DNA from 3 places in the Lysinibacillus fusiformis genome. Region 2 is predicted to be linked to each of the others. Evidence: riboswitches for the same ligand, from Rfam matches in the RefSeq annotation. Region 2 holds a riboswitch; each other region holds the start of a gene.
What was found. A riboswitch is a leader RNA that binds a small molecule or an ion and turns the genes downstream of it on or off. The one in region 2 is predicted to bind lysine.
Positions count from the first base shown of each region.

Region 1 (4,296 bases), 2.1 Mb from region 2:
AAAAAAATGAAAATTTGAGGTGTTATGATGAGTTTTGGTGGTGTTCCGCAATGGTTTTTTATCATTGCTGTAGCATTCGCAATCTGCTTTGTGCTTTATGCAGAATGGAATTCTAGAAAATAAGTGAGTCCAACTGGTTGGACTCACCTTTTTTGTGCTTATTTTAAAGTACGCTTTAAAAATTCCTTCGTACGTTCATGTAATGGATTAACTAACACTTGTGCTGGAGGGCCTTCTTCGACAATTACGCCTTTATCCATAAAGACAACACGATCTGCCACTTCTTTGGCAAATTCCATCTCATGTGTCACGATGAGCATCGTATTGCCCTCATCTGCTAGCTGACGCATCACCTTTAATACCTCACCCACCATTTCTGGGTCTAATGCGGATGTTGGCTCATCAAATAGCATTACATCTGGATTCATCGATAAGGCGCGAGCGATGGCCACACGCTGCTTTTGTCCGCCTGAAAGCTGACGCGGCTTGGCATTCACATATTGATCCATGCCAACGATTTTCAAATATTTAAGCGCCGTTTCTTCTGCTTCTTTTTTCGAACGTTTTAACACTTTGACTTGGCCCACTGTGCAATTACTTATGACGTTGTGGTTGTTAAATAAATTGAACTGCTGGAACACCATGCCTAGATGTGTACGATATTCTTGAATATTGTGCTTTTCATCTAAGATGTCTTCCCCTTTATAAATAATTTGACCGCCACTTGGTGTTTCTAATAAATTAATGCAACGAAGCAGTGTGGATTTACCAGAGCCAGAGGAGCCAATTAAACAAACTACCTCCCCTTTTTCCACTTGGAAATTCACATCTTTTAACACTTGGTTACGTCCAAATGATTTACTTAAATGTTCGATTTTAATGACTGCCATTTGTGCGTCCCCCTATACGGCTTCTTTTTGTTCTTTTTGATAGGCATCAGGTCCATCTAAACGTTTTTCAACGTAAAGAAGAATGCGTGATGCGGTAAATGTCATGATGAAATAAAGAATACATGCAACAAAGAATGATTCGAAATAGCGGAAGTTGTTACCTGAAATTGATTTAGTTTGGAAGAATAATTCCGTTACCCCAATGACATTTAAAACGGCTGTATCTTTAATATTCATAATTAATTGGTTACCAGTCGCTGGTAAGACGTTACGCGCTACTTGTGGTAAGACAACGTGAATCATAATTTGGAAGTGATTCATACCAATTGCTGATGCTGCCTCGTATTGACCATTATCAATCGATACAATACCGCCACGAACAATTTCTGCCATGTATGCCCCTGTATTGAGGGAAACGACTAAAATACCTGCTGTAATAAAGTGCATATCGATACCGAATGCGATATCTAATCCGTAGTAGACAACCATAGCCTGTACAATCATTGGTGTACCACGGAAAAATTCAACATAGCATGTCAGTATAAAATTAATGAGCTTTAAGCTATAAAATTTCACACCTTTTTTACGAACTGGAATCGTATGCATAATTCCGATGAAAAATCCGATAAATGCACCAATAATTGTACTAATACTCGAAATCAGTAACGTATAATACGCACCTCGTAAAAACATTTGCCAGTTGTTTTCAATAATTGAAAGTATCCATTCAAGACTCATGATGTTCCTCCTAACAATGTCATCTTGCTTGCTTATATCTTTTGTGTCCTAGCTCTTTCTACCATTCTATGTTTTGTCACGCTAGGACATTATCATTATGTAGAGAGGTTCTCATTTTGATAATGATGAAATGATCATGCACGGACTAGCAACTAGCCCGTGCCTTGTCATTATTGTGCTGCTGGTTGTTGCGAAATAGCTTCTTCCATAATCGCTTGACGATCGTCTTCCGAAATGCCTTTTAGGACTTCATTGATTTTTTCACGATTTGCGTCGTCCTTACGTAAGCCTACAGCAATTGAAGTATTTGATGGATCTGTATCAAAGCCTTCTTCAAATGCTACATATGTGAACTTATCGTTGGCAGCAGCAGCAGAAATACCCTCTGGACGTTCAGCTACATAGCCATCAATTTTACCTGCTTCTAAAGCCACACGCATTGCTGGGAAGCTTTCCATTGCCGTTTGTTTTTCTACGCCTTTGATTTGATCAATCACTGTGTAGTTTGATGTATTTAATTGTGATGTAATTTTAGCACCTGAGAAATCTTGAATTGATTTTGCATCTTCATATTTACTACCTTTTTTAATAACCATCACAAAATCAGAAGTGTAATAGTTTTCTGTAAAATCAATCGTTTTCTTACGTTCTTCTGTTGGTGACATCCCTGCGATAATCGCATCAATTTTGTTCGATTGTAGCGCTGGCACTAATCCGTCCCACTCCATTTTAACTATGACTAACTCTTTGCCTAAACCTTCAGCGATTTTTTTCGCCATTTGTACATCATAGCCGCCTGCATACTCTGCATTATCCGCTATTTTCACAGCGCCATTCGCATCGTCTTGCTGTGTCCAGTTGAACGGTGGGTAGCCAGCCTCCATTCCAATTCGGAATTCACCGCCGCCTTCTTCTTTGTCAGCTCCAGCATCACCTGAACCGCCCTCTTTTTTGTCACTTGTGCCACATGCAGCTAGCACAATTACCGTCATGATAGAGATCATTACTAACAACCATTTTCTTTTCATGAAAAACTCCCCTTTTCTGTAAAAAAATAAGACAACTGTACTAAAAAAGACCTAAGTATATTGAACTTAGGTCTTACCTTTTATGACAGTTGCCCAAATCCTCACTATAATTTCCATGTTTCCGAGATAGCACAACCTAGTAAATCTGGAAATCCATTTACTAGGACAGTCCTGCACTTATTCACTGCAGACCCAGTATAAAAGTACGAGCTCCTTTTATACTTCGGCGATATTTCCTTCTTCATTGCGTCTTCGCTTGCTTGAACTCTACAATGAACTAATAAATACCGCGCCTCTACCTCACTGGTAAAAATTCGTGAGGTTTGTTTATTTAATTGATATTTAGATACTACTATAAAACTAATATGTTCGTCAAGACAGTTTTAACATTTTTCTGACTAATGACAATATTAGGGTATTGTGCGTTCTCTATCCATTTTAAATCGTTGAGCTTTCATCGATATTTCCGAAAATTACAACAAATTTTTATTAGAGCGCATGTACTCTCTGTGAGAAAAGTTGCGTTTATTTCTTTTGGCTCCTCTAAACGATATAACATTCGTACTCTTTCAAAATAGAATCGGTCAAAACCTTTCGTCATGCACAAAAAAACCCTGCTGAACATTGTTCGCAGGGTTTAATGGCATTATGAATTTAATAATAAATCTTCAGGATTTTCGATCAATTCTTTAACTGTTTTTAAGAATCCTACAGAATCTTTTCCATCGATGATACGGTGATCGTAAGAAAGTGCTACATACATCATTGGACGGATTTGAACTTCACCATTTACGCCAACTGGACGGTTAACAATTGAGTGCATACCTAAAATACCAGCTTGCGTACCGTTCATAATTGGTGTTGACATTAATGAACCGAATACACCACCGTTTGTGATTGTGAATGATCCACCAGCCATGTCATTTAGGCCTAATTTTTTATCACGAGCTTTTGTCGCTAAGTTAGCGATATCTTTTTCGATTTCAGCGAAGTTTTTGCTATTTGCATCGCGTACAACTGGTACGACTAAACCTTCTTCAGTTGATACAGCAATACCGATATCAAAGAAGTTATTTAAATGAATTTCATCGCCAGAGATTTGAGCGTTTACGTATGGATATTTTTTCAGTGCTGCAACAACAGCTTTTGTAAAGAATGACATGAAACCAAGTTTGATGTCGTTTGCTTTCACAAACTCTTCTTGTTTACGTTTACGAAGTGCCATGATGTTTGTCATGTCAATTTCGTTGAATGTTGTTAACATTGCTGTTGATTGTTTCACTTCTAATAAACGTTTTGCAATTGTTTGACGACGACGGCTCATTTTTTCAATTGTTACACGGTCAGAATTAGCTGCTGGTGTGAATACTACTGGGCCACCTGAAGTTGCTACTGATGTAGGTGCTGCTACTGGTGCTACAGCTGGTGCTGTACCATGTGCTGCTACATCTTGTACACGTACGCGTCCTTGTGGATCTACTGGAGATACCGCTGCAAGGTCAATACCTTTTTCACGTGCAAGACGACGTGCTGCTGGCGATGCAACTACACGTTCACCAGAAGTTTCTTCTACTACTGGAGCCGCTGCTACTGGTGCAGGTGCTGCTTGTGGCGCTGCCGGAGCTGGAGCTGCTTCAGTT
Region 1 is NZ_CP070490.1:4,218,895-4,223,190, reverse strand. Features, by position in the region: gene JTI58_RS20750 (amino acid ABC transporter ATP-binding protein) at 159-890, opposite strand; gene JTI58_RS20745 (amino acid ABC transporter permease) at 903-1,628, opposite strand; gene JTI58_RS20740 (transporter substrate-binding domain-containing protein) at 1,799-2,656, opposite strand; lysine riboswitch at 2,776-2,962, opposite strand; gene odhB (2-oxoglutarate dehydrogenase complex dihydrolipoyllysine-residue succinyltransferase) at 3,303-4,296, opposite strand, start outside.
Region 1: another riboswitch for lysine. It lies ahead of JTI58_RS20740 (transporter substrate-binding domain-containing protein); the one in region 2 lies ahead of JTI58_RS10300 (amino acid permease).

Region 2 (4,296 bases):
GAACCATCTGCTTTATTTATTAATGCACATATTCATCCTTGGAGGCTCTCATTGAGCAAAAGAAGAGTAATATTGCCACAACGACAAAGAGCCATCCCGCAATATTCCAGCCACCAAAGAAATCATGCAAGTAGCCAAAAAGAATAGGACCAATTGCGGCAAATAAATAACCCAAAGATTGTGCAAAGCCTGATAAATCAGCTGCCTCAAATGCAGTACGAGTGCGGAGAGTGAAGAACATCATTGCTAGGGCGAATGAAGAACCTCCTGCTAACCCTAGAAGGACCATCCACAGTACACCAAGACTAGTCCATTCCATGACAACACCAACAAAGCCTACTAAATAGAAGGATGTAAACATCAATACAAGGGGGCGTTGTGAAGTCATTTTACCTGCAATTATAGGCACAGCCAAAGCCATTGGTACTTGTGAGAATTGCATGATGGAAAACATCCAACCGGCCTTGTCAGGAGCTAGTCCTTGGGCAATATAGATCTCGGGAATCCAAGCTGCAGTCGTGTAGAATAATAAAGACTGTAACCCCATTGCGCCTGTGACAGCCCAAGTAACAGGTGATTTCCATAAAGGTGTACCTGTCTTTTTAGATGTAGTAACTGGTTCGGGTTTATTTGATTTTAATTGAGGTATCCAAATTAAGATTGTAACGAGAACGAGTACGAGTGCAATGGACAGCGCACCTTGCCAGCCTAACGATGAATTGGCTATAGGATAGCTAATACCAGCACCAAGACCAGCAGTTAAATTCATGGACATGGTGAAAAAGGCCATCAATAAACCGACATGGTATGGAAATTTTAATTTTAATAATCCTGGAATAAGTACATTTCCAAAAGAAATGGCTACGCCAATTAGCACAGTACCTAATAGAAGTAACTCTGTTGTACCGAGTGAACGTAGGACAATCCCAAAGGCCAATAGAAAAGTTGATAAAAATAATGTTAGCTCAAGCCCTAGTTTGCGTGCTACAACTGGTGCAAATGGAGATATAATAGCAAAAGCAAGCAATGGAATCGTTGTTAGAAAGCCTGCCAATACATTAGATATCCCAAGATCTTCACGGATAAAGGATATAATTGGGCCAACAACAGTTAGTGGCATTCGTAATGTAGAGGCTATAAAGATAACTCCGAAAACTAAAAGTAAGGTTGTTCCTTTCCAGCTAATTTTTTTACTAGGATAACTAGCGGAATGATCATTTGTAGTCAAAATAAAATCCCCCCTAATCATAACCATTCTAATTGAACTACTATAACACTTTATCACACTATTAAAAATAGTAGAAGATTCATAAAATACAGAACATTTTCCGTTATATTGAAATGTCTATGGTCTTATGTTAGTATAATAAACATCATAAATTTAATAATTATATGCCTCATGTTTGTATTGAGGTAGAGGTCGCGATATTTATAAGTATGCTAATTGAAATGACAAGCATTGATGAAATTAGCTGAAAGGAAATATTGCCGAAGTGTGAGGGGACTTGAAAACCTCATGCTGGGGCTGTCTCCGAAAGGAACAGAACTGTCACGTTTGCACAACGTGTTGAGCTATCATGTAGGAAAAACTGAGGATTAACGTAGCCATCACAGTGTATATGTGATGGCATTTTTTTGCCTCATAAATAGGAAGGAAGCTATATCGTGAGTGAAATAAAAGTAAATCAGCTTGGTCATAAAGCACCGAAGCTGAAAAAAGAATTAAAAAGCCGCCATATTACAATGATTTCTTTAGGCGGTACTATCGGTACGGGGCTATTTTTAGCCAGTGGTGGTGCTATTGCACAGGCAGGACCTGGAGGTGCATTGCTGGCCTATGCCTTAATCGGTATTATGGTGTATTTTTTAATGACGAGTTTAGGAGAAATGGCTGCGTATATGCCATCATCAGGTTCATTTAGTACCTACGCAACCAAATTTGTAGATCCTGCTTTAGGATTTGCATTAGGCTGGAACTATTGGTATAACTGGGCAATCACAATTGCTGCAGAAATCGCTGCCGTGTCATTAATTATGAAATATTGGTTCCCGGATAGCTCATCAGCACTTTGGACAGTATTATTTATTGTTGTAGTACTGACGTTTAATTTACTATCCGTGAAAAGTTATGGTGAAAGTGAATATTGGTTTGCCATGATTAAGGTAGTAACGGTCATCGTTTTTATTATCATTAGCTTACTAATGATTTTTGGTATTTTAGGTGGGCAGGCTCCTGTAGGTTTCACTAATTTCTTTATTAGTGATGGGCCATTCCATGGTGGCTTCCTTGCTACATTTGGTATTTTCCTAGCTGCTGGATTTTCATTTCAAGGGACAGAATTACTTGGAATTACAGCTGGTGAAACAGATGATCCTGGTAAAAATATTCCGAAGGCTGTTAAATCTGTATTTTGGCGTATTCTTTTGTTTTATATTTTAGCGATTGGTGCAATTGGGATGCTGATTCCATTCACAGATGAACGTTTATTATCAGAAGATATCGCAGTATCACCGTTTACACTAGTGTTTGACCGCCTAGGTATTGCCTTTGCTGCTTCATTAATGAATGCCATTATTTTAACGGCTATGCTGTCAGCAGGAAATTCAGGCCTATATGCATCTTCTCGTATGCTATGGCAATTAGCGGTGGATGGACATGCACCTAAATTTTTCGCAAAGCTAAGTCGTCGAGGTATTCCGATTTATGCACTGATGGCAACATTAGCTGTAGGCTGTTTAGCATTTTTAGCATCATTCTTTGGTGATGGAGTGGTTTATATCTGGCTATTAAATGCCTCTGGAATGTCAGGCTTTATTGCATGGCTGGGTATTGCATTTAGTCATTATCGTTTCCGCCGAGCGTTTGATGCACAGGGCTTAGATCCAAAGTTATTACCTTATAAAGCCAAATTATATCCGTTTGGACCATTATTTGCTTTTACCGTTTGTATGATCGTAGTCATTGGACAAAATTACACAGCCTTTACAGGTGATAAAATTGATTGGTATGGCATCCTTGTTTCGTATATTGGGATTCCACTATTTTTAGCACTATGGTTTGGCTATAAAATAAAGCACAAAACCAAAATGCTGCCACTTAAAGATTGTGATTTAAAAGTTGAAGATTAAATAATAGAGCTGTTCTGTAAACCAAAGAGTGATGGGTTTATAGGACAGCTCTTTTTCAACAATCATGAACAAAATCTCTCAAAATAAACATCATAAATATGGTAATGTAATATAGATATGGAAATTTAGAGTTGGCAGGGAGAGGTGCATGATAGTGCAAAAGCATATTTTACTCGTAGAAGATGATGAAGCCATTCGCGAAATGGTCGATAATTACTTAACAATGGAAGGTTTCTCTGTCACAACAGTGACCAATGGCGAAGAAGCATTACAAAGTTGTTTAGAAAATACCTTTGATTTAGTCATCCTAGATATTATGATTCCTAAACTAAATGGATTAGAAGTATTAAAGATTATTCGAGAGCAGGCAGCACTTCCTATCATTATTATGTCTGCAAAAGACAGCGATGTTGATAAAGCATTGGGCTTAGGATTAGGAGCAGATGATTATATTGCTAAACCCTTTTCTATGCTAGAATTTTCGGCACGTGTAAAGGCTGTTATCAGAAGAGCTACAAAATACTCTAGTCAGGATAACCAAAAGCAAGATGTCCTAGAAATTGATAATTTAAAGATAGATATTGTTAATTACTCAATAGCAAAGAACGGGCAAGAGGTAAAGCTGACATCAAAGGAATTTTCTATTTTAAAGTTGTTTGTGACAAATCGTCATCGGGTTTTTACCAAAGAGCAAATTTATCAGATGATATGGAAAGATGCTTACTACGGCGATGAAAATATTATAAATGTACATATAAGAAGACTACGAGAAAAAATAGAAGATGACCCGTCAAATCCTCTATATATTAAAACCCTATGGGGAATCGGCTATAAGTTTGAGGGTTAAGAATATGATGATATTTCTATTACTAATAGTGGTATTGCTAATCGGGATTATTATTTTTCAATGGAAAGTCAAAAAGGAACAAGATCGCACTATCCAATACACGCATAGAAAATTACAAGTAATTGTGAATGAACAGACTTATGAAAAGATTTTAGTAGCAACTACAAATTCAGAAATTCAACAGTTACTTATTACAATGAATACCGTACTAGATCAGCATCAAAAAATCCAAGCAACACATCAGAAAATGGAAAATTCCATGAAAAAGATGTTGGCAAACATTTCGCATGATCTTAAAACGCCTTTAACGGTTGTATTAG
Region 2 is NZ_CP070490.1:2,089,723-2,094,018, forward strand. Features, by position in the region: gene JTI58_RS10295 (CynX/NimT family MFS transporter) at 20-1,228, opposite strand; lysine riboswitch at 1,407-1,583, shown strand; gene JTI58_RS10300 (amino acid permease) at 1,666-3,129, shown strand; gene JTI58_RS10305 (response regulator transcription factor) at 3,284-3,976, shown strand; gene JTI58_RS10310 (sensor histidine kinase) at 3,981-4,296, shown strand, end outside.

Region 3 (4,296 bases), 1.7 Mb from region 2:
ATGTTTATTGTACTCTCAAGAGCTACGAGCGTCAAGGCAACTCGGAGTTTTTCATAGAGCTTATTAAAGAACTAATCTAGTACATGATGCGTCGTTTTTTCTCGAAAAATCTATCATTACTTTATTACCGTTAAATTTTAAGAAAATTCTAAGAAAGAAGGATAACAATGTTAAACACTCCATCTCCTACAATCTCATCATTTGGCTATGAGATCATTCGTGATCATATTCTATCTTCTATACTCGGTAAACATGAAGATGATGTCCTTTATTGGGCAGGTAAAGAGCTTGCTCGCAAGTTCCCATGTAAAAGTCAAGATGAACTTATCGCATTTTTCGCAGATGCCTGCTGGGGTACATTAGAGCTTATGAAGGAATCAAAGGATGGACGCATTTTCCAGTTGACAAACGACCCTGAAATTCTGCAAATTAAACAACGTAGCTTTAAACTTGAAGCAGGATTTATAGCAGAGCAAATTCAACTAGCTAAAGGCTACCTTACAGAATGCTATAATGAAAAGCGAGAAAAGCAACAATACGTCATGTTTACAGTCAAATGGGACGTCAAAGAACGTATTATGAATACCATTCCCTCAGAGTAATAAAAAGGATTGTCTCCCCCTAACGGGATGACAATCCTTCTTTTTTCTTCCTTTAATTTCGGACAATTACATAAAATGCTGTTTCTTCTATTATTATATGTAAAGTGCTTGCTCTAAATTAAACTCATCATGCAGTGCATTAGCTGCTTGGATCATATCATCCTGTGGTACAACAACAGAAACTTTTATTTCAGAAGTACTCACCATTTTCACAGGGATATTTTCACGACGCAACCGATCAAACATACGAGCAGCAACACCTGGATTAGAGGCCATGCCTGAACCAATAATGGAAACTTTCGCTAACCCTATTTCGAAGTCTGCAAAACTAAATCCGAGTGATAATTTACTATCTTCTAGAACACGTAATGCTTCTGCAAATTCCTCTTTTAAAATGGAAAACGAAACAGTTGGTTTCAGCCCATCAATAATGGCTTGAACAATAATATCTACATTAATGCGGTTCTCAGCAAGAATAGTAAATATATCTGCTAATGAAGCATTAGATAAAGCATCATACCCTACTGTTAAACGAATAATATCTGATTCAAAGGCCACGCCACGAACAACTAAGTTTTTTTCCATTTCCACTTCCTCCTTCAATAAAGTGCCTACTGACTCTACTAAACTTGAGCGTATGATAACAGGCATTTGAAATTTCTTTGCTAACTCCACCGCACGTGGATGTATGACATGAGATCCTAAATGAGATAATTCTAACATTTCATCATAGGAAATTTCCTGTAGCTTTTGGGCATGTGTCACATAACATGGATCTGCTGTATAAACACCGTCCACATTTGTATACATATCAGCTCGCTCCGCTTCCAATGCGATGGCAAGCGCTACAGCTGCCGTTTCAGCTCCACCTTTCCCAAGCATGGTGATATTGTGATCTTCGTCAACCCCTTGTTCCCCAGCAATGACTACAATTTGCCCCTGTGCAAAGTGTTCTTCGATTCGACTAACATCAATATAGTCGATACGCGCATGCTGATACATACCATCCGTATGAATACCTGCCTGCCATCCAGTCAGAGACACAGCCTCATAGCCTGCTTCCTGTAAGGCAATGGCAAATAAAGCACTAGATAATTGAGAGCCTGTAGACAAAACTGCATCTAATTCTCGTTTTGACGCATCGTCAGTTAGTTGATGTACCATCATTTTCATTTCTTTGGCAGTATGTCCCATTGCTGCAACAACTACCACTACATCAAATCCTCTGTCCTTTTCAGCAATCGCTTTCCGAGCTGCCTGTTGGATTTGTTCAGTAGAAGCTAATGCAGCTCCTCCAAACTTCATCACAATTTTAGCCATTTCTTTCATTCTCCCTTCCAGTCCATGTATTTCACCTAATTACAGGAGACAAAACCGTTTCTAGAAAAACTAAAAGGCAGCCTCCACATAACGTGAAAGCTGCCTATAACATGTACAATAATCGTAACTTGCGCATGTGTGATAGCTCTCCGAAACGTTTAGAATCGACAGTCTTACATTTCTTAAATGCAAAACCAGTACAGCAATGGAAACAACAACGCTGGACTTCGGCAAGCTCCCCTTTCACACAATATCTCTGGACTTGTCCATCCTCCATTGTGTTACTCTTGAATCTTGCACCTCTATCATCACCTTAAAGTGAATGTATTCAATTCATTAAGCCTTAGCGTAAATAAGCTAGTCACGCCAGTTAGCTCTCCATAACATTAAAAACAATGTTATTTATAACCATAGCACATGCCTATTCCTTTGACAATGATTCTTGCTGAAAATAGCTAAAAATTTGGCTTGCTAAATTAGCGGGCATCCCTGCCTCCTGTAAAGTTAGCTCGCTCGCCTCTCGAATTTTTTTGACTGATCCGAAATATTTAAGCAACTGTTGCTTACGTTTTGGTCCTACCCCTTCAATATGATCTAATACAGATTGAATGGCATGCTTCTCATGCTGTTGACGCAAGAAGGTAATAGCAAAGCGGTGGACTTCGTCTTGAATTCGTTGTAATAAATAGAAGCCATCACTTGTACGTTTTAAGGCAATCACCTCTGGCGGATCACCAAACAATAGCTGAGATGTATTATGCTTGTCATCCTTGGCTAAACCAGCAATCGGTATGACAAGACCAAGCTCATCTTCTAGTACTTCACGGGCTACTTCCATTTGCCCCTTACCACCATCAATTAACACTAAATCTGGTAATGGTAGACCTTCCTTTAAAACACGTATATATCGACGACGTATAACCTCCTGCATTGCACCGTAATCATCATGCTTGGCTGCTGTACGCGTTTTATATTTTCGGTATTCCTTTTTTGCAGGCTTCCCATCAATGAAAACAACCATGGCAGATACTGCATCCGTTCCATGCATATGACTATTATCAAAAGCCTCAATTCGTAAAGGTGCACTAATACCCATTGCTTCACCTAGTGCCTCACAAGCACCAATCGTACGTTCTTCCTGACGTTCTATTAGCTGGAATTTAGCTGCCACAGCAATTTCGGCATTTTTGGTTGCTAATTCAACCAGTTCCTTCTTTTGTCCTCTTTTTGGTGTAAGGACTTTGATCTCTAATAATTCCGTTAAGATGGCTGCATCAATGGCTTGTGGAATAAAAATTTCTTTTGGCTTAATATGCTCTGGCTTTTCATAAAAGCGCCCAACAAATGTTAAGAATTCTTCCTCTGCATCCTGATAGATCGGGAAAATCGAGACATCACGCTCAATCAGTTTACCTTGGCGCACAAAGAAAACCTGAACACACATCCACCCTTTTTCAACGGCATAGCCAAATACATCGCGATTTGTAGTATCACTTGATACTATTTTTTGTTTCTGCATGACCGTATCAATATGAGCAATTTGATCTCGGAATTCCTTCGCTCTTTCAAATTCTAGGTTTTCAGCGGCTGCAAGCATTTTAACTTCAAGCTCTTTTTTAACTGCCTCCACACCACCATTGAGAAACTTCGTCATATCCTCAATCATCTCTTGATAAACCTGACCATCAATTTCCTTAACACAAGGTGCTAAGCATTGCCCCATGTGATAGTACAAGCAAACCTTGGAGGGTAATTGTACACATTTGCGCAACGGATACAGTCGATCCAATAGTTTTTTCGTTTCGCTCGCTGCATAGGCATTCGGATAAGGACCAAAATATTTAGCCTTATCCTTTTTTACCTTCCGTGTCGTAATCAGACGAGGATGTTTTTCATTCGTAATTTTTAAATATGGATAGGTCTTATCATCCGTTAACATGACATTATATTTTGGATCATGTAACTTGATGAGATTCAGCTCTAAAATAAGTGCTTCAATATTAGATGATGTCACGATATACTCAAAATCTTCTATTTCACCTACAAGTCTTTGAGTTTTTCCTTCATGTGTTCCAGTAAAATAGGAGCGTACACGGTTTTTCAGAACTTTTGCTTTACCGACATAAATGATTGTCCCTTGTCGATCCTTCATCAAATAGCAGCCAGGCTGATCCGGTAAAATATCCAGTTTTCGCTTTATTAAATCGTTCATTACCTACCTGCCCCCCTAAGTAAAAATTCCCCTCAATGAATCCTATTAGTTATTTTTCTTTATTATATAACGAAAAAAAGCCGAACACATCTATTGATGGCTCGGCTTTGTGAACTTCATTCATTACGCATGTTTTGCGATAAATGCTTCTAAAGCTTCTTT
Region 3 is NZ_CP070490.1:376,364-380,659, forward strand. Features, by position in the region: gene JTI58_RS01885 (YslB family protein) at 168-602, shown strand; gene JTI58_RS01890 (aspartate kinase) at 696-1,922, opposite strand; lysine riboswitch at 2,057-2,235, opposite strand; gene uvrC (excinuclease ABC subunit UvrC) at 2,344-4,134, opposite strand; gene trxA (thioredoxin) at 4,258-4,296, opposite strand, start outside.
Region 3: another riboswitch for lysine. It lies ahead of JTI58_RS01890 (aspartate kinase); the one in region 2 lies ahead of JTI58_RS10300 (amino acid permease).